DNA from 3 places in the Qipengyuania sp. MTN3-11 genome. Region 2 is predicted to be linked to each of the others. Evidence: predicted binding sites of a transcription regulator. Region 2 holds the regulator's gene; each other region holds the start of a gene.
What was found. The regulator LexA, encoded in region 2, represses DNA repair genes until DNA is damaged. The targets are predictions, from matches to a motif close to GTTCCNCNCTTGTTCT.
Positions count from the first base shown of each region.

Region 1: ACGHN1_RS06840 (ATP-dependent helicase) is a predicted target of LexA. The motif match lies at 3,265-3,280, and genes of this name have one in related genera.
Region 3: ACGHN1_RS10050 (ribonucleoside-diphosphate reductase subunit alpha) is a predicted target of LexA. The motif match lies at 4,473-4,488, and genes of this name have one in related genera.

Region 1 is NZ_BTGM01000001.1:1,417,349-1,424,088, forward strand. It holds gene ACGHN1_RS06830 (DEAD/DEAH box helicase) at 1-99, shown strand, start outside; gene ACGHN1_RS06835 (sterol desaturase family protein) at 144-965, shown strand; gene ACGHN1_RS06840 (ATP-dependent helicase) at 962-3,256, opposite strand; gene ACGHN1_RS06845 (hypothetical protein) at 3,398-3,946, shown strand; gene rsmD (16S rRNA (guanine(966)-N(2))-methyltransferase RsmD) at 4,044-4,592, opposite strand; gene ACGHN1_RS06855 (pseudouridine synthase) at 4,589-5,359, opposite strand; gene ACGHN1_RS06860 (aromatic ring-hydroxylating dioxygenase subunit alpha) at 5,379-6,551, opposite strand; gene ACGHN1_RS06865 (AmpG family muropeptide MFS transporter) at 6,624-6,740, shown strand, end outside.
Region 2 is NZ_BTGM01000004.1:248,593-255,332, forward strand. It holds gene trpD (anthranilate phosphoribosyltransferase) at 1-627, shown strand, start outside; gene trpC (indole-3-glycerol phosphate synthase TrpC) at 624-1,412, shown strand; gene moaC (cyclic pyranopterin monophosphate synthase MoaC) at 1,567-2,040, shown strand; gene lexA (transcriptional repressor LexA) at 2,280-2,975, shown strand; gene ACGHN1_RS14035 (ComEC/Rec2 family competence protein) at 2,994-5,171, opposite strand; gene gltX (glutamate--tRNA ligase) at 5,200-6,639, shown strand; gene ACGHN1_RS14045 (citrate synthase) at 6,660-6,740, shown strand, end outside.
Region 3 is NZ_BTGM01000002.1:570,919-577,658, forward strand. It holds gene ACGHN1_RS10030 (ribonucleotide-diphosphate reductase subunit beta) at 1-871, opposite strand, end outside; gene ACGHN1_RS10035 (hypothetical protein) at 1,109-1,489, shown strand; gene ACGHN1_RS10040 (DUF2171 domain-containing protein) at 1,605-1,835, shown strand; gene ACGHN1_RS10045 (DUF4440 domain-containing protein) at 1,908-2,282, opposite strand; gene ACGHN1_RS10050 (ribonucleoside-diphosphate reductase subunit alpha) at 2,371-4,425, opposite strand; gene ACGHN1_RS10055 (alpha/beta fold hydrolase) at 4,887-5,774, opposite strand; gene nadB (L-aspartate oxidase) at 5,791-6,740, opposite strand, start outside.

The DNA.
Region 1 (6,740 bases), on a different contig from region 2:
AAGAGTTCTCCGAAGCAGGAGACCGGAGACGATGCCGTTCCCGCGGGCGAGTGGAACGGTCCTTGCCCTACCTTCCTGGATGTCTCGGCGCTCGGGTGATTCCTTAACCGGTTGTTTGTATCGATCGCGCTAAGTTGCGCGTCATGGACGCCTTCGTCGAAACTGCCAGCACTGCCACCCTGGCAATCATGCCCGTTGCGGTCGTCTTCACCCTGCTGGCGCTGGCGGTCAAACGCGGGCGAATCCGTGAGGCATGGGCGAGGGCGCGCGCCGAGAGCGGGACGAACATGGCGCTCTACCTCGTCAATTATGTGATCCTCCTTCCCCTTTTCCTCATCCCCGTGGCGGCGATCGAGCAGGCGATCCCGAGCCATCCAGCCTTCTCGGCATTTTGGGAGACCGTGGGGCTGCCGCTGTCTATCTTCGCGGCAATCGTGCTCATCGATCTCGCCGCCTATTGGCGTCATCGGCTGGAACACGATCCGGCTTTGTGGCGGATACACGCGACCCATCATGCCGACGAAGCGATGACGTGGTTCTCCGTCAATCGGAAGCATCCGCTCGCGCGACTGCTGTCGATGCTGGCGGACAATCTCGTCGTCCTGGCGCTCGGCTTCCCGATCGAGGCGATCGTGCTGGCGAACGTCATCCGCAGCTGGTGGGGATTCTTCATACACGCGGATGTGCCGTGGACCCTCGGTCCCCTTGGCGCCGTGCTGATCTCGCCCGCCGCCCACCGCCTGCATCACATCCGCGACGAAGCGCTGATGGGTGCCAACTACGGCAACACCCTCACGCTGTGGGATCGGGTCTTCGGCACCTATGTCGATGCGAAACCCTATCTCAATTGCGAAACCGGCATCGCGGAAGGCACGCGAAGCGTATGGGGCGAACTGATGCGTCCGTGGGAAGCCCGGTACCGCCGACAGGCACGGAGCGCGCCGAGCGGCGAACTCGCCTCCTAGCTTGCCACCGTAACGAAGCTGTCGATCACCCGCTTGGTCCCGGCTTTCTCGAAATCGATTTCCAGCTTGTTGCCTTCCTGCCCGGTGACGGTGCCGTAGCCGAACTTGTCGTGGAACACCCGCGCACCGGCCGCGATATCACTGCGCGGCCGGGCCGCGAAGCTGGCGGCGCTGCGGCTGTTCTCCCGCACATGCGCCTGCTTGGTATCGTAACCGGTGGCGAGTGCACGCTGCCAGCCCGGTCCGCGCGCGCTGCTCTTGTCAGGGCGGTTTTGCGAGACGTGCGCGAAGGGATCTTCGCTCTCGCTCCAGTTCGCCCGCCAAAGGGACGCTCCCCCGGTCATTGTCGTCTCGCTCTCGACCTGTTCGGCGGGAAGTTCCTCGACGAAGCGGCTGGGAATTGAGCTGGTCCATTGCCCGAAGATGCGGCGGTTCGCGGCATGGAGGATGGTGCAGCGACGCCGCGCCCGGGTGATCGCGACGTAGGCAAGACGTCGCTCTTCCTCGAGACTGGCGAGCCCGCCTTCGTCTAGCGCGCGCTGGCTCGGGAACACGCCTTCCTCCCAACCGGGCAGGAAAACGTGGTTGAATTCGAGCCCCTTGGCGGCGTGCATGGTCATGATCGTGACCTTCTCGCCATCGTCGCGCGCGTCGTTGTCCATCACCAGTCCGACGTGCTCGAGGAAATCGCCGAGCGTGTCGTATTCCTCCATCGCTCGGGCGAGTTCGGACAGGTTCTCCAACCGCCCCGCGCTCTCCGCACTGCGGTCCTTCTGCAGCATTTCCTCGTAGCCGCTCTCCACCAGCACCTGCCGCAGCAAGTTGGCGGGGGTCTCCTTCTCCGCCGCCTCGCGCCAGACGACGAACTGACGAAGCAGACCGGTCAGTGTGTTGCGAGCGCGGGGCGGCAATTCGTCGCTGTCTGCGAGGTCGAGGCTGGCCGCAGCGAGGGGCGCGCCCGTGCGCCGCGCATGCCGGGCCATCGCTTCCAGCGTCTTGGCACCGAGCCCGCGCTTGGGCTGGTTGTAGATACGCTCGAAAGCGAGATCGTCGGCCGGCTGTTCGATCACCCGCAAATAAGCGAGGGCGTCGCGGATTTCGGCGCGTTCGTAGAAGCGGAAACCGCCGACGATCCGATAGTTGAGGCCGATTTGGATGAACCGGTCCTCGAACTCGCGGGTCTGGTATTGGGCGCGCACGAGAATGGCGATCTGGTCGAGGGGACAGCCCTCGCGTTCGAGCCGTTCGATCTCCTCGCCCACGCGGCGGGCTTCTTCCGGCCCGTCCCAGACGCCGATCACGCGCACCTTGTCGCCGGCGGGAAGTTCGGTCCATAGCGTCTTGCCGAGCCGCTGGCTGTTGGCGTCGATCAGCCCGGATGCTGCGGCGAGGATCTGCGGGGTCGAGCGGTAATTCTGTTCGAGCTTGACCACCTTCGCGCCCGGAAAATCCTTCTCGAACCGCAGGATGTTGGCGACTTCCGCGCCGCGCCAGGAATAGATCGACTGGTCGTCGTCGCCCACCACACAGATGTTCTTGCGGGCCTGGGCCAGCAATCGGAGCCATAGGTACTGGACTTGGTTGGTGTCCTGATATTCGTCGACGAGGATGTATTTGAACCGCTGCTGATACTGCTCGAGGACATCATGATGCTGGCGGAAGATGTTCAGCACATGCAGCAGGAGGTCGCCGAAATCGCAGGCGTTGAGGCTCTTCAGCCGCTCCTGATAAAGTCGGTAGAATTCCTGCCCGCGCCCGTTGGCGTAGCTCTCGTTTTCGGCCGCATCGAGATCACCCGGATTGAGCCCGCGGTTCTTCCACCGGTCGATCAGCCCGGCAAGCTGGCGGGCGGGCCAGCGCTTCTCGTCGAGATCGTTTTCCTGAATTAGCCGCTTCAGAAGACGCAGCTGATCGTCGGTGTCGAGGATGGTGTAATTCGATTGCAACCCGACCAGTTCGGCATGTCGGCGCAGCATCTTGGCACCGATCGAATGGAAGGTGCCGAGCCAGGGCATGCCCTCAACCGCCTGACCAATGTGCCCACCGACACGTTCGCGCATTTCGCGGGCGGCCTTGTTGGTAAAAGTGACGCAGAGGATTTCGCTCGGCCACGCCAGTCGCATGGCGATGAGATGCGCGAGGCGGGCCGTCAGCGCCGCCGTTTTTCCGGTCCCTGCGCCCGCGAGCATCAGCACGGGCCCCTCGGTGGTCGCAACCGCGTCGCGCTGCGGTGGGTTCAAGCGTGCGGCGTAGGGCGGCAATTCGGAAGTGGTGGTGGGGAGGTCTGACATCGTTTGGGCGAACAGGTAGAGAACGAGGCTCTTCCGTGCAAGCGTGTACGGCCAGCCGAGGCCGGGCGGAGGCGGATTTCGGAACCGGCAGGGGACCAAACCCGTTGCCTTTGCAGCATACACCCCGAGAAGGAGCGTAACATGATGAAGACTCTGCTTGCTGCCAGCGCCGCCGTCGGCCTCGCTATGTCGGCCGCGCCCGCCGTTTCCCAGACCGGCGAGATGGGCATGACGACCGCCCAACAGACCATGTACGACGGCTGGCCCGCTGATCGACAGACGACCTACGACGCCTGGCCGATGGAAGCCAAGACCTACTATTGGACGCTGAACGCCAACCAGCAGCGCGGCTGGTGGGCTCTCAACGACGAGCAGCGCGTGCGGATCGTAGGGATGACTCCGGAACAGCGCGCCGCGGCCTGGACCTCGATCATGAACCAGATGAGCGGCTCGGCTGCGGCTACCGCCGCGACGACCACATCCACCGCGGCACCGATGGCGTCTGCTGGAAATATTCGGTTCGTCTCCAACGCGCGAGTGCAACCGACACCAGGCGATCAGGGCCCGCCGACCGGCGAAGTTCCGATCTGCGAACCCAACGAACAGGACAATTGCATCAATTCCTGGGAAGCACGGAAGACCGGCACACGTCCGCTGAATTACTGGCCGGGCGAAAGTGCCAGCAACTGAGCCAAGTTCCAGCTCGCGCTCCCTTGGATCAAAGGTGTAGCGCGTAGCGTGGAGGGGCGGAGCCGCCGCGGCGGCTCCGCCCTTTTCCCGTTGTGCATTAATCCGGGGCGTATCGGAGCAAGGTCAATTTCGCCTTCCCGACCTGACGGACGGCATCCACTGCCAGACCCTTGACTTCGACGTCCTCGCGCGCGCCCGTTTCCAAGGCGATCCAGCTCGCCTGACCGATCCAGCCCAGTCGCAGCATCCGGTCGAGAGCCACCTGTCCCGCGCCGGTGCCGTATGGCGGATCGAGCAACAGGATGTCGAGGGCCGCGCTGGCCGGTCCGAGCGCCATGACCGAGCCGGAGCGGATAGTGATCTTCCGCTCCGCACCCAGCTTCTTCGCGTTGGTCCGGATCGCTTCGACCGCGCGCGATTCCTGTTCGACGAAGAGGCAATGGGCCGCCCCGCGGGACAGTGCCTCGAAACCAAGCGCTCCCGAACCGGCGAAGAGGTCGGCGACGGCGAGACCCTCGAACGAGCCGAGCCGGCTCGCCAGCATGTTGAACAGGGTTTCGCGGGTGCGGTCGGCGGTCGGGCGGGTGAGCTCGCCCTTGGGCGCGACCAGCGTCCGGCCCCGCCAGTCCCCGGCCACGATCCTCATCGGCGATCGAGTGTTTTGCGAAAGCGCTCGACCTCGCCGCTGCGCACTTCCTGCGCCTGGCCGCGCGGCAGGTCGGCGAGCGGGAAGGGGCCGTAGGACGTGCGGATCAGTCGGTTCACCTCGAGCCCGAGATGTTCGAGCACCCGGCGCACCTCGCGGTTCTTGCCTTCGGTCAGCGTCATCTCGATCCAGTTGTTGCGACCCTTGCCACCGCGTTCGAGATCGGCTTCGATCTTACCGTAGTTCACTCCATCGATGGTCACGCCTTCGATGAGCTCGTCCAGCCGGGCCTGGGTGATCTCGCCGAAGGCGCGGGCGCGGTAGCTGCGCGGCACTCCGCTGGAAGGCAGTTCCATTGCGCGCTTCAGCTCGCCGTCGTTGGTGAGGAGGAGCAGACCCTCGGTGCTCCAGTCGAGCCTGCCCACGGGCATCAGGCGTGGGGTCCCGTTGGGCAGAGCGTTGCGCAGCGCCGTGTAGATCGTCGGCCGCCCCTTGGGATCGCGCTCGGCCGTCAGCAGGCCGGCAGGCTTGTGGAAGCGGAACAACCGTGCGGGTTCCGGCTTGGCCACGGGCTTGCCGTCCACCGTCACCCCTCTGAGGTCGGTAAGCTTCACCGCGGGCGTATCCAGCACCTTGCCCTCCACCGCCACGCGCCCATCGGCGATCATCCGCTCCACCACGCGGCGGCTGGCGATGCCGGCGCGCGCAAGCAGTTTGGCGATCCGGTCGCCGGCTTCGGGCAGTCTGTCGGATGGTTTCTCGGCCATGGGCGCGGCGACTAGGCGCTCAGTTCGCGGCGCGCAACGCCTCCTCGACGATCTCGTGGTAGCGGCGAACCCCGCCTTCGAGCGTGCCGATCGTCAGTTCTTCCACCGCTCCGCTCGCGAGCCCCTGCTGGCCGAGTTCCGCGGCGCGAAAATCCTCGCTGGCGAAGACGCCGCCGTCGAGCAGCGCCCAGCTGCGTTCCCAGTGGTCGCGAGCCTTGTCGCCAGAGGAATCGGGGGCTGGCTCCTCGGGAATCAGCATGAAATCCTCGACCAGCGTGAGGTCGTGGGACCGGGGCATCATCGTCATGACGTTGACGTAATCGGGGCTGGGGATGATCAAGGCACCCGGCAGCATCTGATAGGCGAAGGTGACCACCCGGCGGAGCGCCGCCATGTCGTGGAGATCGACGGTTTCCATCTCCTCGAGCCGCCCGACCGCGCTGCGGCTGTGCGGGCCGACCTGATCGCCGCTGGTCACCCCGTCCTTGAAGAACGGGCCGATGGTCTTCGCGTGCAGCCGGGTCACGTGATAGCTTTCGAGGAAGGCGTCCATGATCAGCTTCCAGTTCCCGCGGACCGTGTGGGTCTTGCGGCGAAACAGCACATGATCCGCGGTCCCGAAGGCGTCCATGTCGGCGCCGATCGTGCGCGCGTCCGTCCAGTCCGGATCGGGCTGGGGACTGAACCAGATCAGCCCTCCGCTCTCGAGGCTGGGCAGTTCGACCAGACCGTATTCGTCCTTCGCGAGCCCTGGGAAGCTGTCGGAGCGGGGAAGGGCGAGCAGCCTGCCGTCCACGGCATAGGTCCAGGCGTGATAGGGACAGACGAGCTTCTTCGTGCACTGGACCTCGTTGCCCTCGACCAGCCTCGTGCCGCGGTGGCGGCAGACGTTGAGGAAGACGTGGGCCTGGCCATCGCCATCGCGGGTGATCAGCAGCGGCCGTCCGGTCGCATCGTGCGGCACCGCCATCCCGGCTTCGGGCACCAGCGCGGTCGGACACAGGATTTGCGGCAGCCGGTCGAAGATCGCGCGCTTCTCCCGCTGCCAGTAATCCGGGTCGGTATAGACCGACGCCGGAACCTTGCGGATCGCAGCGTCTGGCTTGGCTCCGCCAGCCGCAACCTGGCGGGCGAGTTCGAGCTGCCCGTCGGTCGGTCGGCGCGAGGCCGACAGCGTTCCGGATAGGCCCATCGTTCAGGTTCCTTTCGCTTGGGACGCTGCTAGAGTCGCAAAAAATTCGCCGAAATGGAAGGACGCTAGGGAATGGCCGAAGCTGTGGTCGAGAAAAAGAAGAGCAGCTGGCAGGCGCTGAAGCTGGCGTTGAACAACCGCAAGACGGGCTTCATGCTGCTGTTCGGCTTCGCCAGCGGTCTTCCGTTC
Region 2 (6,740 bases):
GGGCTCGACATGGAAGCGGCGGGACGAACCGCCGAGAAGACGCTCGGCGAAATTGGCATCTGCTTCCTCTTCGCCAAGAACCACCACCCGGCGATGGCGCGCATCCAGCCCATCCGCCAGAGGCTCGGCATCCGCACGATCTTCAACCTGATGGGTCCGCTGTCCAATCCCGCCATGGTCGAACGCCAGCTCATCGGCATCGCCCGGCCGGCCTATGTCCCCATCTATGCGGCGGCGAAGGCCCGGCTGGGGACCGAACGCACTTTCATCGTTTCGGGCGACGAGGGGCTCGACGAGCTCAGCCTGGCGAGCGGCAACGAGCTCGCCGACGTAAGCGGCGACGATTTCGAGATGCGCCGCGTGGTCGCGGTTCAGGCCAATCTTCCCCATGCCCCGGTGGAGGCGATCCGCGGCGGCGACGCGCAGCACAATGCCCGGGCGCTCGAGGCCCTGTTGAACGGCGCTCCCGGCTCCTATCGCGACGCCGTGCTGTTCAACGCCGCCGCCACGCTGATCGTCGCCGGCAAAACGGAAGACTGGGTCGAGGGCACCGAGCTGGCGCGCGAGGCGATCGGTTCGGGCCGTGCGCGCGCCCTGCTCGCCGACTGGATCGAGATGACGCGGTGAGCAAGCTCACGGAGATTTGCGCCAACAAGCGGGTCGAGGTCGAAGAGCGCAAGCAGGCGCGAACGCTCGCCGATCTCGAGCAGGCGGCGCAGATGCAGACCGCGCCGCGCGGTTTTGGCGCCGCACTCGACGCGAAACAGCGCTCGGGCTTCGGACTGATCGCGGAAATCAAGCGAGCTTCGCCCTCGAAGGGATTGATTCGCGAGGATTTCGATCCCGCAGCGCATGCGCGGGACTATGCCGCCGGCGGTGCCGCCTGCCTGTCGGTCCTCACCGACGCGCCCTATTTCCAGGGGCACGACGACTACCTTCTCGCCGCGCGCGCCGCCTGCGATCTGCCGGTTCTGCGCAAGGACTTCATGGTCGATCCCTGGCAGGTCGCGGAATCCCGGGCGCTCGGCGCCGACGCCGTGCTGGTGATCGTTGCCGCGCTCGAAGACGCAGCGATGGCGGAGATCGAGGCTGCCGCCCTCGACCACGGCATGGACGTGCTCGTCGAAGTGCACGACGAAACCGAACTTGAACGCGCCCTTGGTCGCCTGCGATCACGACTGATCGGCGTGAACAATCGCGACCTCAGGACCTTCCGCACCGATCTCGCCACCACCGAACGGCTCGCAGCGCTGATGCCGGACGATGCGCTGGTGGTCGGCGAAAGCGGCATCGCCAGCCACGCCGATTGCCTGCGTCTCGCAGATGCCGGTGTGCGCAGCTTCCTCGTTGGCGAAAGCCTGATGCGGCAGGACGATGTCGAGGCGGCCACCCGTCGCCTGCTGCACGGCTGAGGCTGTCCTACAGCGCGCGCTTCTGGCACAGGCCGGGCATGACGATGCTCGCCACCCAACCCCGCTTCATCCGGCAAACCCGCCGTAGTGCCCCGAATTTTCTATTCCTGGACCGTGTAACACCCGGTCCATGTCCAACACGGGTTTCGTTGCCGTGAGCGGCCTCACCCACCTCGACGAAGAGGGCGCGGCGCGGATGGTCGACGTCGGTGGCAAGCCGGCCACGGCCCGCCGGGCGGTCGCGACCGGGCGCATCCGGATGAGCGCCGCCGCGCTCTCTGCGCTGACCGAGGGACCGGGGGCCAAGGGCGACGCACTCGCCGCCGCCCGGATCGCCGGGATCATGGCGGCCAAGAAGACCGGCGAGCTGATCCCTATGTGCCACCCGCTCGGGCTCGATGCGGTGTCGATCGATCTCGCGCAGGAGGAGGGCGCCGTCCGCGCCACCGCCACCGCCTCGCTCACCGGCCGCACCGGAGTCGAGATGGAGGCCATGACGGCGGTCTCGGTCGCGCTGCTGACGCTCTACGACATGGGCAAGGCCGTGGACCGGGCGATGGTGGTCGAGGACATCCGCCTGCTGGAAAAGAGCGGCGGCAAATCGGGCGAATGGCGCGCGGACCCATGAAGGAACCCGCTGCGCTCGACTAACTCCACCCGTACGCGCATCGGCGGATCTCCTGACCGATCGGCCTGCCGAGGCGCGAGAGGTCAAATCCAGAACGCCTGTTCCGTGCTATTGGCTCGGAAATGGCGGGATCGCTTGACTTCCCGAATTGTGTTGCTTACTTGTTCCACATTCGTTCACAGCCTTGTCCACAATCACTGTCGGCAGCGGCGAACACGGCGACCCGAGGAGCGCGCACAATGCTGACCGCCAAGCAGCACGAATTGATCCGTTTCATCCAGACCCGGCTCGAGGCGACCGGCATCTCCCCATCCTTCGAGGAGATGAAGGAGGCGCTCGATCTCAAGAGCAAGTCCGGCGTGCACCGGCTGATCTCGGCGCTGGAAGAGCGCGGCTTCATTCGTCGGCTGCCCAACCGGGCGCGCGCACTGGAGATCGTCAAGCTGCCCGAAGATGCGGTGAGCGCGCCTCGTGCATCGGCGCCGACGCCCGCTAACGACGCAATGGCGGCGGCATTGACGGCCAAGGCGGTCGCGCCCGAACCGGCGAACGATGTGATCGACATCCCGCTTCACGGACGGATCGCCGCCGGTGCCCCGATCGAGGCGATCGAGGGACAGTCCAGCCTGCCGGTTCCCGCAGCGCTGCTCGGCCCCGGCGAGCATTTCGCGCTCGAGGTTTCGGGCGATTCGATGATCGAGGCCGGGATCTTCGATGGCGACTTCGCGCTCATCCGCCGGACCGACACCGCCCGTGACGGGGAAATCGTCGTCGCGCTGGTGGAAAACGAGGAAGCGACACTCAAGTATCTGCGCCGCAACGGCAGTTCGATCACGCTCGACCCGGCCAACTCCTCCTATGCGCCGCAGGTCTATCGTCAGGACCAGGTGCAGGTTCAGGGCAAGCTGGCGGGGCTCCTCCGGCGTTACCACTGAGGCGGCCGCCCAAGGCGGCTATCGCGACGCGTCGCGCCACCATCCATGCGCGCCCTGGGACTGGGCGACCGTCACGAGCCGTGGCCGTTCCAGATAGATCGCCAGCCCGCCCTCGCGCTGAAGGAAGCGCCGGTCGGCCTTCAGCCAGCGCGGGCGACAGCTTCGTGGAAGGAAGCGGTCGGCGACGACGATGTCCGCCCTGTCGCAGGCTGCGGCGAGCGCGCGTTCCTCGACCATTTCGTTGCTGCGCGCCATCAGCAGCGTCCACCCGCGTCCCGCCCGTTCCAGCGTCAGCACGCAGAATTCGGGCGAGCAACGCGCACCCGGCCACTGGTCGAGAGGGAGCGGTTCGGCCGCTACCCCGGCGAGTTCGCTCAGATTGTCCCGCGCATAATCGCTCCGGCTCTCGCGCAGGACCAGCAGGCGCTCGTCCTCGCCGACGATCCCGACATGCCGCCCGTCGCGTGTCACCAGTACGTCGGGGGTCGGGGTCGCCGCCAGCAGCGCGGCTCCGATGCCGGCCGGAGCAAGCCCCCAGAACCGCTGCCGCCCTCGCCACAGCGCCAGCCACAGCGAGCCCGCCACGAACAGCAACAGCGTGCCGAGACCCATCTGCGGCACCAGCTTCACCGCGCCCGGCTGCGCTGCGGTGAAATGGGCGAGCCCCAGCAGCAGGTCGAGCGACAGCCCCACCAGCCACCACACCGGCGCGCCGATGCCCATGGTGTCGAGCAGCAGTGCGAAGGCGATGAGCGGCATCGAGACGAAGGTCACCAGCGGGATCGCGAGCACGTTGGCGAACGCGCCGTAGAGCCCCGCGCGGTGGAAATGGAACAGCACGATCGGCGTCAGCGCGATCTCGATCAGCAGCCCGGTGAGGAACAGCATCAGCATGCGCCGGCCGAACCAGCGAAGCCAGCTCTCCTCCCGGGGCGCGAGGAAAGCGCGCACCGGCGCAGCGTTGTGCAGTGCCACGATCGCAATGACGGCGGCGAAGCTCATCTGGAAGCTGGGGCCGACGAGCGATTCCGGCCACAGCATGAGCACCACGATTGCCGCCACCGCAACCATCCGCATCGACAGCGGCTCGCGCCCCAGCGCCAAGGCGATGAGAGCCAGGACCGCGCCTACGCAGCTGCGCACTGTCGGCACCTCGGCCCCGGTCAGCAAGGTGTAACCGATCCCGGCCATCGCCCCCACCCCGGCGGCGACCAGCGGCAATCGGATCCGGAGGGTCAGCCAGGGCCACAGAGCGAGCAGCTTGAGCGCGAGGAAGTAGCCCCCCGCGATGACCGCGCTGACGTGCAGGCCACTGATCGACAGCAGATGCGTCAGCCCGGCATCGCGCATCGCTTCCTCGTCGCGCTCGGCGATGGCGCCGCGATCGCCGCTGGCGAAGGCCGCGGCGATGGTGCCGGCGGAGCCATCGAGTCGATCGCGGACATGCTGCGAGAGAGCCCTTTGCGTTCGTCCCAACCAGTCGCTCCCCTCGGCCGTGTGGATCACCTCTATCGGCCCGATCAGCGTGCCGGTCGCGGCCAGCCCCTCGAACCAGGCGCGCCGCGCGAAATCGTAGGCGCCGGGCAGGATCGGCGGGGCCGGCGGCATCAGGCGTGCGCGCATCCGCACCACCGCACCCTCGTCCAGTCCGGGGGAATCGTCGGTTTGGGGCACGTTGACCCTTACCTTCAGCGCCCGCCCGGTCTCGGGATCATGAAAGGCCATGGTCAGCCGCACCCGCTCTTCGGCGGGGCGTTCCTCGCGTTCGAGGATACGGGCTTCGAACCTTTCCACGCGCGGATAGTCGATAGCTTCGGCACCGATCATGGCGGAGCGTGCCCAGATGGTCGTCGCTCCCGCTCCGAAGGCCAGCGATGCGGCGACGACCGCCAGAAGGAGATGAGAGCGCTCGTCCGATCCGCGCCAGAGGCTGACAGCCCCCAAGGCGCACAGCAGCGCAGCCGCTATCGCCGCGACCCAGCTCCATTCGGTTGCGAGTCCGAACCAGGCTGCGATGCCCGCCGCGAAGGCCACCGCCAGCCAGGGCCCGCGATCCGTCCCGGAACCGGCCAGCCCCGTCTCGATACGGTCCGCGATGCTGGACAAGGCGGAGCGCATGCGCCAAGGGCGCTGCACTGCAACATCGGGGGCGTCGTGGCCCTCGTCGAAGGGCACATGCGGGCTGCGCGTGGCCATGCCGGGATTAGGAAGGAAACGGGCAAGGATGGCAAGCTCCGGAGCAAGCGACGTTGGCGGGAATGCCGGCCAGGTCGTTACGCGCTTCGCCCCCTCGCCCACCGGCTTCCTGCATATCGGCGGGGCGCGGACCGCGCTCTTCAACTGGCTCTTCGCGCGCCATCACGGCGGCAAGGCGCTGCTCCGGATCGAGGACACGGACACCAAGCGCTCGACACAGGAAGCCATCGATAAGATCCTGGAGGGGCTGGACTGGCTCGGGCTCGATTACGACGAACCCCCGGTCTTCCAGTCCGATCGCGCCGACCGGCACCGCGAAGTGGCGCTCGAACTGCTCGAGCGGGACCAGGCCTACAAATGCTTCGCGACCCCCGAGGAGCTGGAGGCGATGCGCGCCGAACAGCGCGCCGCCAAGCAGCCGATGCGATACGACGGGCGCTGGCGGGACCGCGATCCTTCGGAAGCGCCGGCCGATGCCCCCTACACCATTCGCCTGAGGACCCCCGAAGAGGGCGAGACCGTGATCGACGATGCGGTGCAGGGCCGAGTGACCGTGCGCAATTCGGAGATCGACGACTACATCATCCTGCGCGCGGACGGTACGCCGACCTACATGCTCGCGGTGGTGGTCGACGATCACGACATGGGCTGCACCCATGTCATCCGTGGCGACGACCATCTCAACAATGCCTTCCGCCAATTGCCGGTGATGCGGGCGATGGGGTGGGACGAGCCGGTCTATGCGCACATCCCGCTGATCCACGGGGCGGACGGGGCCAAGCTGTCCAAGCGCCATGGCGCGGTCGGCGTCGAAGCCTATCGCGACGAGGAAGGCGTTCTGCCCGAAGCGCTGTTCAACTATCTCCTCCGCCTCGGCTGGGGCCACGGCGATCGCGAGGAGATCGACCGCGAGGAAGCCATTGCGCTGTTCGATCTCGACGGGGTCGGCAAGAGCGCCTCGCGTTTCGACATCAAGAAGCTGCAGAACCTCAACGGGCACTACATCCGCGAGGCCGACGACCGCCGGCTTGCGGGTCTGGTCGCCGAACGGATCGGCGGGAATGTGGACGAAGGACGTCTCGAACAGGCGATGCCCGTCCTCAAGCCGCGTGCGAAGTCCATCAACGAACTCGCTGAAGGTGCGGCGTTTCTCTTTGCGACGCGACCCCTTGCGATGGACGAGAAGGCGGCGGCGCTCCTCGACGAAGACGGTCGCGCGCGACTGGCCCGTGTCGCGGCCCGGCTGCGCGCCGAAAACGACTGGACAATCGAGACCCTGGAAGCCACTACGAAGGCGCTCGCGGAAGAGCTCGGACTGGGTCTCGGCAAGCTCGCGCAGCCGATGCGCGCGGCATTGACCGGGACGACCACGTCACCAGGGATTTTCGATGTGCTGGTCCTTCTGGGGAAGGACGAGTCGCTGGCGCGGATCGACGCCCAGGCCGCACCCGCGAAAGAAACGGAATGATATCTACGAAGGAGACGGCAATGGCCGACAAGCAGGCGAAACTCGAACTCGGCGGCAATTCCCTGGACCTACCGGTGCTGGAGGGCAGCGTCGGTCCGGAC
Region 3 (6,740 bases), on a different contig from region 2:
CCCCGTTGAGCAGCGGGGTCAGCCACGGCAGCGGGTGGTCGTCGACCATGTAGATCGGCTGGAGGCCGAGCTGGCCCAGCCGCCAGTCGGCGATGTAGCGGATATATTTCTTGATCTCCTTCGCCGTCATCCCCGGCACCGGCCCCATTTCGAAGGCGAGGTCGATGAAGGCATCCTCCAGCCGCACGGTCTTCTGGCAGATGTCGACGATGTCTTCCTTGACGCTCTTGGTCAGGCAGTCGCGCTCGCGCACGAATTCGTGGAACAGCCGGGTGATGCCCTCGCAATGCAGGCTCTCGTCGCGGACCGACCAGCTGACGATCTGGCCCATGCCCTTCATCTTGTTGAAGCGCGGGAAGTTCATCAGCATGGCGAAGCTGGCGAAGAGCTGGAGCCCTTCGGTGAAGCCGCCGAAGGCCGCGAGCGTGCGGGCGATGTCCTCGTCGGAATCGACGCCGAACTGCTGCAGATAGTCGTGCTTGTCCTTCATCTCCTCGTATTCCATGAAGGCGGAATATTCGGATTCCGGCATGCCGATCGTGTCGAGCAGGTGCGAATAGGCGGCGATGTGCACCGTCTCCATGTTGGAGAAGGCGGTGAGCATCATCTTGACCTCGGTGGGCTTGAACACGCGGCCGTATTTGTCGTGGTAGCAATCCTGCACCTCGACATCGGCCTGGGTGAAGAAGCGGAAAATCTGGGTGAGCAGATTGCGCTCGTGCTCGGAGATCTTCTGCGCCCAGTCGCGGCAATCCTCGCCCAGCGGCACTTCCTCGGGCATCCAGTGGATCTGCTGCTGCCGCTTCCAGAAGTCGTAGGCCCAGGGATATTCGAAGGGCTTGTAGGTCTTGCGGGCTTCGAGAAGGGACATGGATGACTCCGGCTGGATGCGAACTGGGTGCGTCGCGGAAACCTAGTGGGTGTTGCGGGGCAAGGGCAACAACATCTTGTGTCTCCGTGCGGACGCGCGAACGAATCATATAGGGGTTTCGACGCCGTTTTCGAAGGGTGGCCGGGGATCGGTTCGGGGATAAGCGGGGGAGCGTTTGCGGCGGGCCGCGGAACGGGCGGGCACGGCCGGCCGTTCGACAGGGGAAAGGAGTTCCCCATGGGACAATACGAACCGAACGACAGCCGCGACGTCACGCTCAAGCCGGGCCACGAGCCGGGCGGCATCGAGCGCACCGGCCCGCGTGAGGACGAGGCGCGGCGTCAGGCCGGCCAATCGCAATCGCAGTCGCAATCGCAGTCACAATCTCCGGGCGGTCAGGAGCAAGCTGCGCCCGACGCGCCTGCTGGCGAGGCGCAGGGCGGCTATGGCAACGCCCGCGACGAAAGCGGCACGAGAGAGGACCAGCAGGCCGATCCCGAACGCGACAAACGCCGCCAGCAGGCCGAACAGGCCGACGGCGCGGGCGACGGCTATGTCGGCGAGACCTCCTCCGACCCGGCCGAACGCGCCAGGGCGGATGCGCAGCGACCGCTCTGATCGGGGCATTCCGGGCCCGTGCCACGAGGCGAGCGCGAGCGTCGACCAGCCGTGGAACGAGCGGCCCGCCCGCCCGTTGTGAAGGCATAACCAACGCAATTCGAAGGGAAATTACATGTTCGAGAAGATCAGGATCAAGGAACACATGGAAGTCGCCGACGCCAGCGGACAGCACGTCGGGACCGTCGATGAGGTCAAGGACGACACGATCAAGCTGACCAAGTCCGACAGTTCGGATGGCATGCACCACATGGTCCGGCTCGACGATGTCGAGAAGATCGACGACAACCGCGTCTATCTCAAGGCCGGTGTCGCCATCCCCCAGGGAGCCGGCGCGAACGTCTGAGTTCGACCTCTCCCATTCAGCGAAGGCCCCGCCCGGCACATTGCCCGGCGGGGCTTTTCGTGTCCGGCCGATCTAGGCGGCGTCCGGGTCCTTCACCTCGACACCGAAAGGCGTCTGCTGGTGCTGGACCACCACCCAGTCCTCGTGCGCGATCCGGCGCAGCGTACTGGTGCACAGCGCATGATAGTCGTTCTCGCCCCGCCGCGCATGGGCACGATAGCCGATGACGATCAGCCCTTCCTCGGGCCGCGTCACCCTTGTGTCGGCGAAGTCCACCGTCTCCCACCGGGGCGTGCCCTCGACCGCCTCGGTCGCGGCGCCGTGGTCGTAGAGGAAGGGTTCGGCCGGCAGCGCCATGACGCAATCTTCCGCCACCTTCTCGCGGTAGACGTCCCCGCCGCCGAGCCACAGCTCGCGCTCGAATTCCCAGATGCGATCGTCGTTCATGCGTGATCTCCTTTCAGGGAGACACAACGCATCGCCGCACCGGAAGTTCGCTCGTCTTATCGACTCTTATCGATGGGCGCGCCCCGCCTCACTGGCAGGCGAGGCATTCCTCGTAATCGGTCTGCTCGCCGGTACCCGCCATCAGCTCGTATTTCGCGGCGTCGGCGGTGTTGTCCGCCTCGACGCCGCCCGCGAAACCGGCGCGCTGCACGCTCTTGGAGCGCAGGTAATAGAGCGACTTGATGCCCCGCTCCCACGCCTGGAAGTGAAGCATCATCAGGTCCCACTTGTCGACATCGGCCGGGATGAACAGGTTGAGCGACTGCGCCTGGTCGATGAAGGGCGTGCGGTCGGCGGCGAATTCGAGCAGCCAGCGCTGGTCGATCTCGAAGCTGGTCTTGAAGGTCGCCTTCTCTTCCGGCGTGAGGAAATCGAGATGCTGGACGCTGCCGCCGCGCTCGAGGATCGAATTCCACACCGCGACCGAGTTCTTGCTCTTCTTGTCGAGCAGTTTCTCGAGATACGGGTTCTTGACCACGAAGCTGCCCGAGAGCGTCTTGTGGGTGTAGATATTGGCCGGGATCGGCTCGATGCAGGCGCTGGTGCCGCCGCAGATGATCGAGATCGACGCGGTCGGCGCGATCGCCATCTTGCAGCTGAACCGCTCCATCGCGCCGGTTTCCTCGGCATCCGGACACGGCCCGCGCTCGTTGGCGAGGACCATGCTGGCCTCTTCCGCCTTCGCGGCGATGTGTTTGAACATTTTCAGGTTCCACACCTTCGCCATCGGGCTTTCGAAGCCGATGTTCTTCTTCTGGAGGAAGGAGTGGAAGCCCATCACGCCCATGCCGACGCTGCGTTCGCGCGCGGCGGAGTATTTGGCGCGGGCCATCTCGTCCGGCGCGCGGTCGATATAATCCTGCAGCACGTTGTCGAGGAAGCGCATGACGTCCTCGACGAAGCGCTTGTCCCCTTCCCACTCTTCCCATTTTTCCAGGTTGAGCGAGGACAGGCAGCAAACCGCGGTACGGTCGTTGCCGAGGTGGTCGATGCCGGTCGGCAGGGTGATCTCGCTGCACAGGTTCGAGGTCGAGACCTTGAGGCCCAGCTCGCGGTGATGCTTGGGCATCATCCGGTTCACGGTGTCGGAGAAGACGATGTAGGGCTCGCCGGTGGCCAGCCGCGTCTCGACCAGCTTCTGGAACAGGCTGCGCGCATCGACCGTCTTGCGGACCGACCCGTCCTTGGGGCTGACGAGGTCGAATTCCGCGCCTTCGCGCACCGCTTCCATGAAGGCATCGGTGAGCAGCACGCCGTGGTGCAGGTTCAAGGCCTTGCGATTGAAGTCGCCGCTGGGCTTCCGGATCTCGAGAAACTCCTCGATCTCCGGGTGGCTGACGTCGAGATAGCAGGCGGCCGAACCGCGCCGCAGCGAACCCTGGCTGATCGCCAGCGTCAGCGAATCCATGACGCGGACGAAGGGGATGATGCCGCTGGTCTTGCCGTTGAGGCCCACCGGTTCGCCGATGCCGCGGACATTGCCCCAATAGGTGCCGATGCCGCCGCCCTTGCTGGCGAGCCAGACGTTCTCGTTCCAGGTGCCAACGATGCCGTCGAGGCTGTCCTCGACACTGTTGAGATAGCAGCTGATCGGCAGGCCGCGGGTGGTACCGCCGTTCGACAACACCGGGGTCGCCGGCATGAACCACAGCTTGGAAATGTAGTCGTAGAGCCGCTGTGCGTGCTCCTGATCGTCGGCATAGGCATCGGCGACACGGGCGAAGAGATCCTGATAGCTCTCACCCGGGAGCAGGTAGCGATCGGTCAGCGTTTCCTTGCCGAATTCGGTGAGGTTGGCATCGCGCGCGTCGTCGGTGGTCACGTCGAAACGGCGGTCGAGTACCTTCTTGCTGTCGGGAGTTGGCTTGCTGTCGGGCGCGAGCGTGCCGGCTACCGCCTTCGCCGCTTCGGCCATTGCTGATGCGGTCGCGGTGGTGAGCGCCTCGCTCTCCCGGTCCTGTGCTTCCATGCTCATTGCCTTCCCCGGCTTTCCTGCGGGCGCCTCGGACGTCGCCTCGGACTCGAGTTCCTGTGTCTCGCCATCGAGATCCATCGCCGCATCGTCCCCAGTCCTGAAATCCATGTCGTCCCCGTTCCGCCTGTTGTGCCGAACCGGCGCCGCGCGCCAATGTTCCGCTTGTGTTCGATTCGAACGGGCGATCCCCGCTCTAGCATTTCGCTGGCCCGGCCGGGGGTAAACTTTTCCCCTTTTTCCCCACAGCCGCACGCCCCGTCCGACGATCTCCATATGGGGACGCGAACCGATCGACGCTAGGTCTAGTGGGTACCCCCAAGAACCAGACCACTAGATACTGAATCAGTCGCGGATTCCGCGCAAGAGGGTGAATGGCGATTTACGGCCCGGAGGCCATGCCGAAGGCCCCTGTGTTACACCGATGCCACGCAGCGACGCGTGGACCAAGCTGGGCTCGGCGGATGCGCAAGCCGGAAAATGAATCCGTGAAAAAATTTTGGCGGGCAAAAGCACCGCCCGGCGGTTGTGAACCGATCGAATCCGGACGCGAAATTTTCGAATCGGAAAATCTACCCGACAGACCTCGCATGACCTGTGATCGCATCGGCGAGGTCGTCGACGAGTTCCGCCGGCAGGTCGTGGCCCCAGCCGGGAATCGTGCGCAGTTTCGCCCCGGGAATCGAGGCGGCGGTGTCGCGCCCGGCGTCCACCTTGACCAGCGGATCGTCCTCGCCGTGGAGCACCAGTGTGGGCACGGCGACCTTCGCCAGCCGTGACCGGCGGTCGCCATCGTCGATGATCGCCGCCATCTGACGCCGCATCCCCTCCGGATAGACCGACCGGCGGACATTCTCCGCCACCCGCGCGCGCTGGCGTTCGGGATCGGGCCGGTAGCCGGGGCTTCCGATGGCGTTGCCGACCATGATGCCGTGCGCGATCAGCACCTCTTCCTCGGTCGAGGCGGGGCGCGTTGTCAGCGCCTTCATCGCGTGTTTCTCGGCTTGCGGAAGCCGGGGATTGCCGGTCGAGGACATGATCGAGGTGAGCGACAGCAGCCGCTCGGGATGGTTCACCGCCATAAGCTGGGCGATCATCCCGCCCATGCTCGCCCCGACGACATGCGCGCAGTCGATGCCGAGCGCATCGAGCAGGCCGATCCCGTCGGCCGCCATGTCCGACAGCGTATAGGGCACGGAAGGCCGCAGGCCGAACCGCCGCATGATCATGTGCCGCACCACGCCCGGTGCCTTCGCCCCCTCCATCTTCTGGCTGAGCCCGATGTCGCGGTTGTCGTAGCGGATCACGCGGAAACCGCGACCCGCCAGCGCCTCCACCAGCTCGATCGGCCACAGCGTCATCTGCGCGCCCAGCCCCATCACCAGCAGCATGGGCGGATCGCCGGGATCGCCATGTTCGTCGTAATGGAGAGTAATCCCGTTCGCCTGGGTCTCGGGCATATCGTCCGCCTCCTTCTTACGGAACCAGCACCGTGTCGCGCGCGACCGGATCGGTTTCGGGATAGTCCATGGTGAAGTGCAGCCCCCGGCTCTCGTGTCGCCGCAGCGCGCTCCTGACGATCAGGTCGGCGGCCTGGTGGAGGTTGCGCAGCTCGATGAGGTCGGTGGTGACGCGGAAGCTGCCGTAATAGTCCTGGATTTCCTTGCCCAGCATCTCGATGCGGTTGGCGGCGCGTTCCAGCCGCTTGGTGGTCCGTACGATGCCGACATAGTTCCACATGAACCGGCGGATCTCGGTCCAGTTCTGCTTGATCACCACCTCCTCGTCGGAATCGGTCACCCGGCTTTCGTCCCATTCGAGAATTTCGGGCGGTGCCTCGAACCGGTCCCAGTTGGCGAGGATGTCCTTCGCCGCCGCTTCGCCGAAGACGAAGCATTCGAGCAGCGAATTCGAGGCCAGACGGTTGGCACCGTGCAAGCCGCTCTCGGTGCATTCCCCCGCCGCCCACAGGCCCGGAAGGTCGGTGCGCGCATCGAGACCGATCACCACCCCGCCGCAGGTGTAGTGCTGCGCCGGGACGACCGGGATCGGCTGGCTGGTCATGTCGATCCCGAGGCCGAGCAGCTTCTCGTGAATGGTCGGGAAATGGCCGCGGATGAAGTCGGCCGGCTGATGGCTGATGTCGAGATGGACATAGTCGAGCCCGAACCGCTTGATCTCGGAATCGATCGCGCGGGCGACGACGTCGCGCGGGGCGAGTTCCATCCGCTCGGCATCGTAATAGGTCATGAAGCGCTTGGCGGTGCGCGGATTGATCAGCTGCCCGCCCTCGCCCCGGACCGCCTCGGTGATGAGGAAGTTCTTGACCTCGAGATTGTAGAGGCAGGTCGGGTGGAACTGCATCATCTCCATGTTGGAAACGCGCGCGCCGGCGCGGTAGGCCATGGCGATCCCGTCGCCGGTCG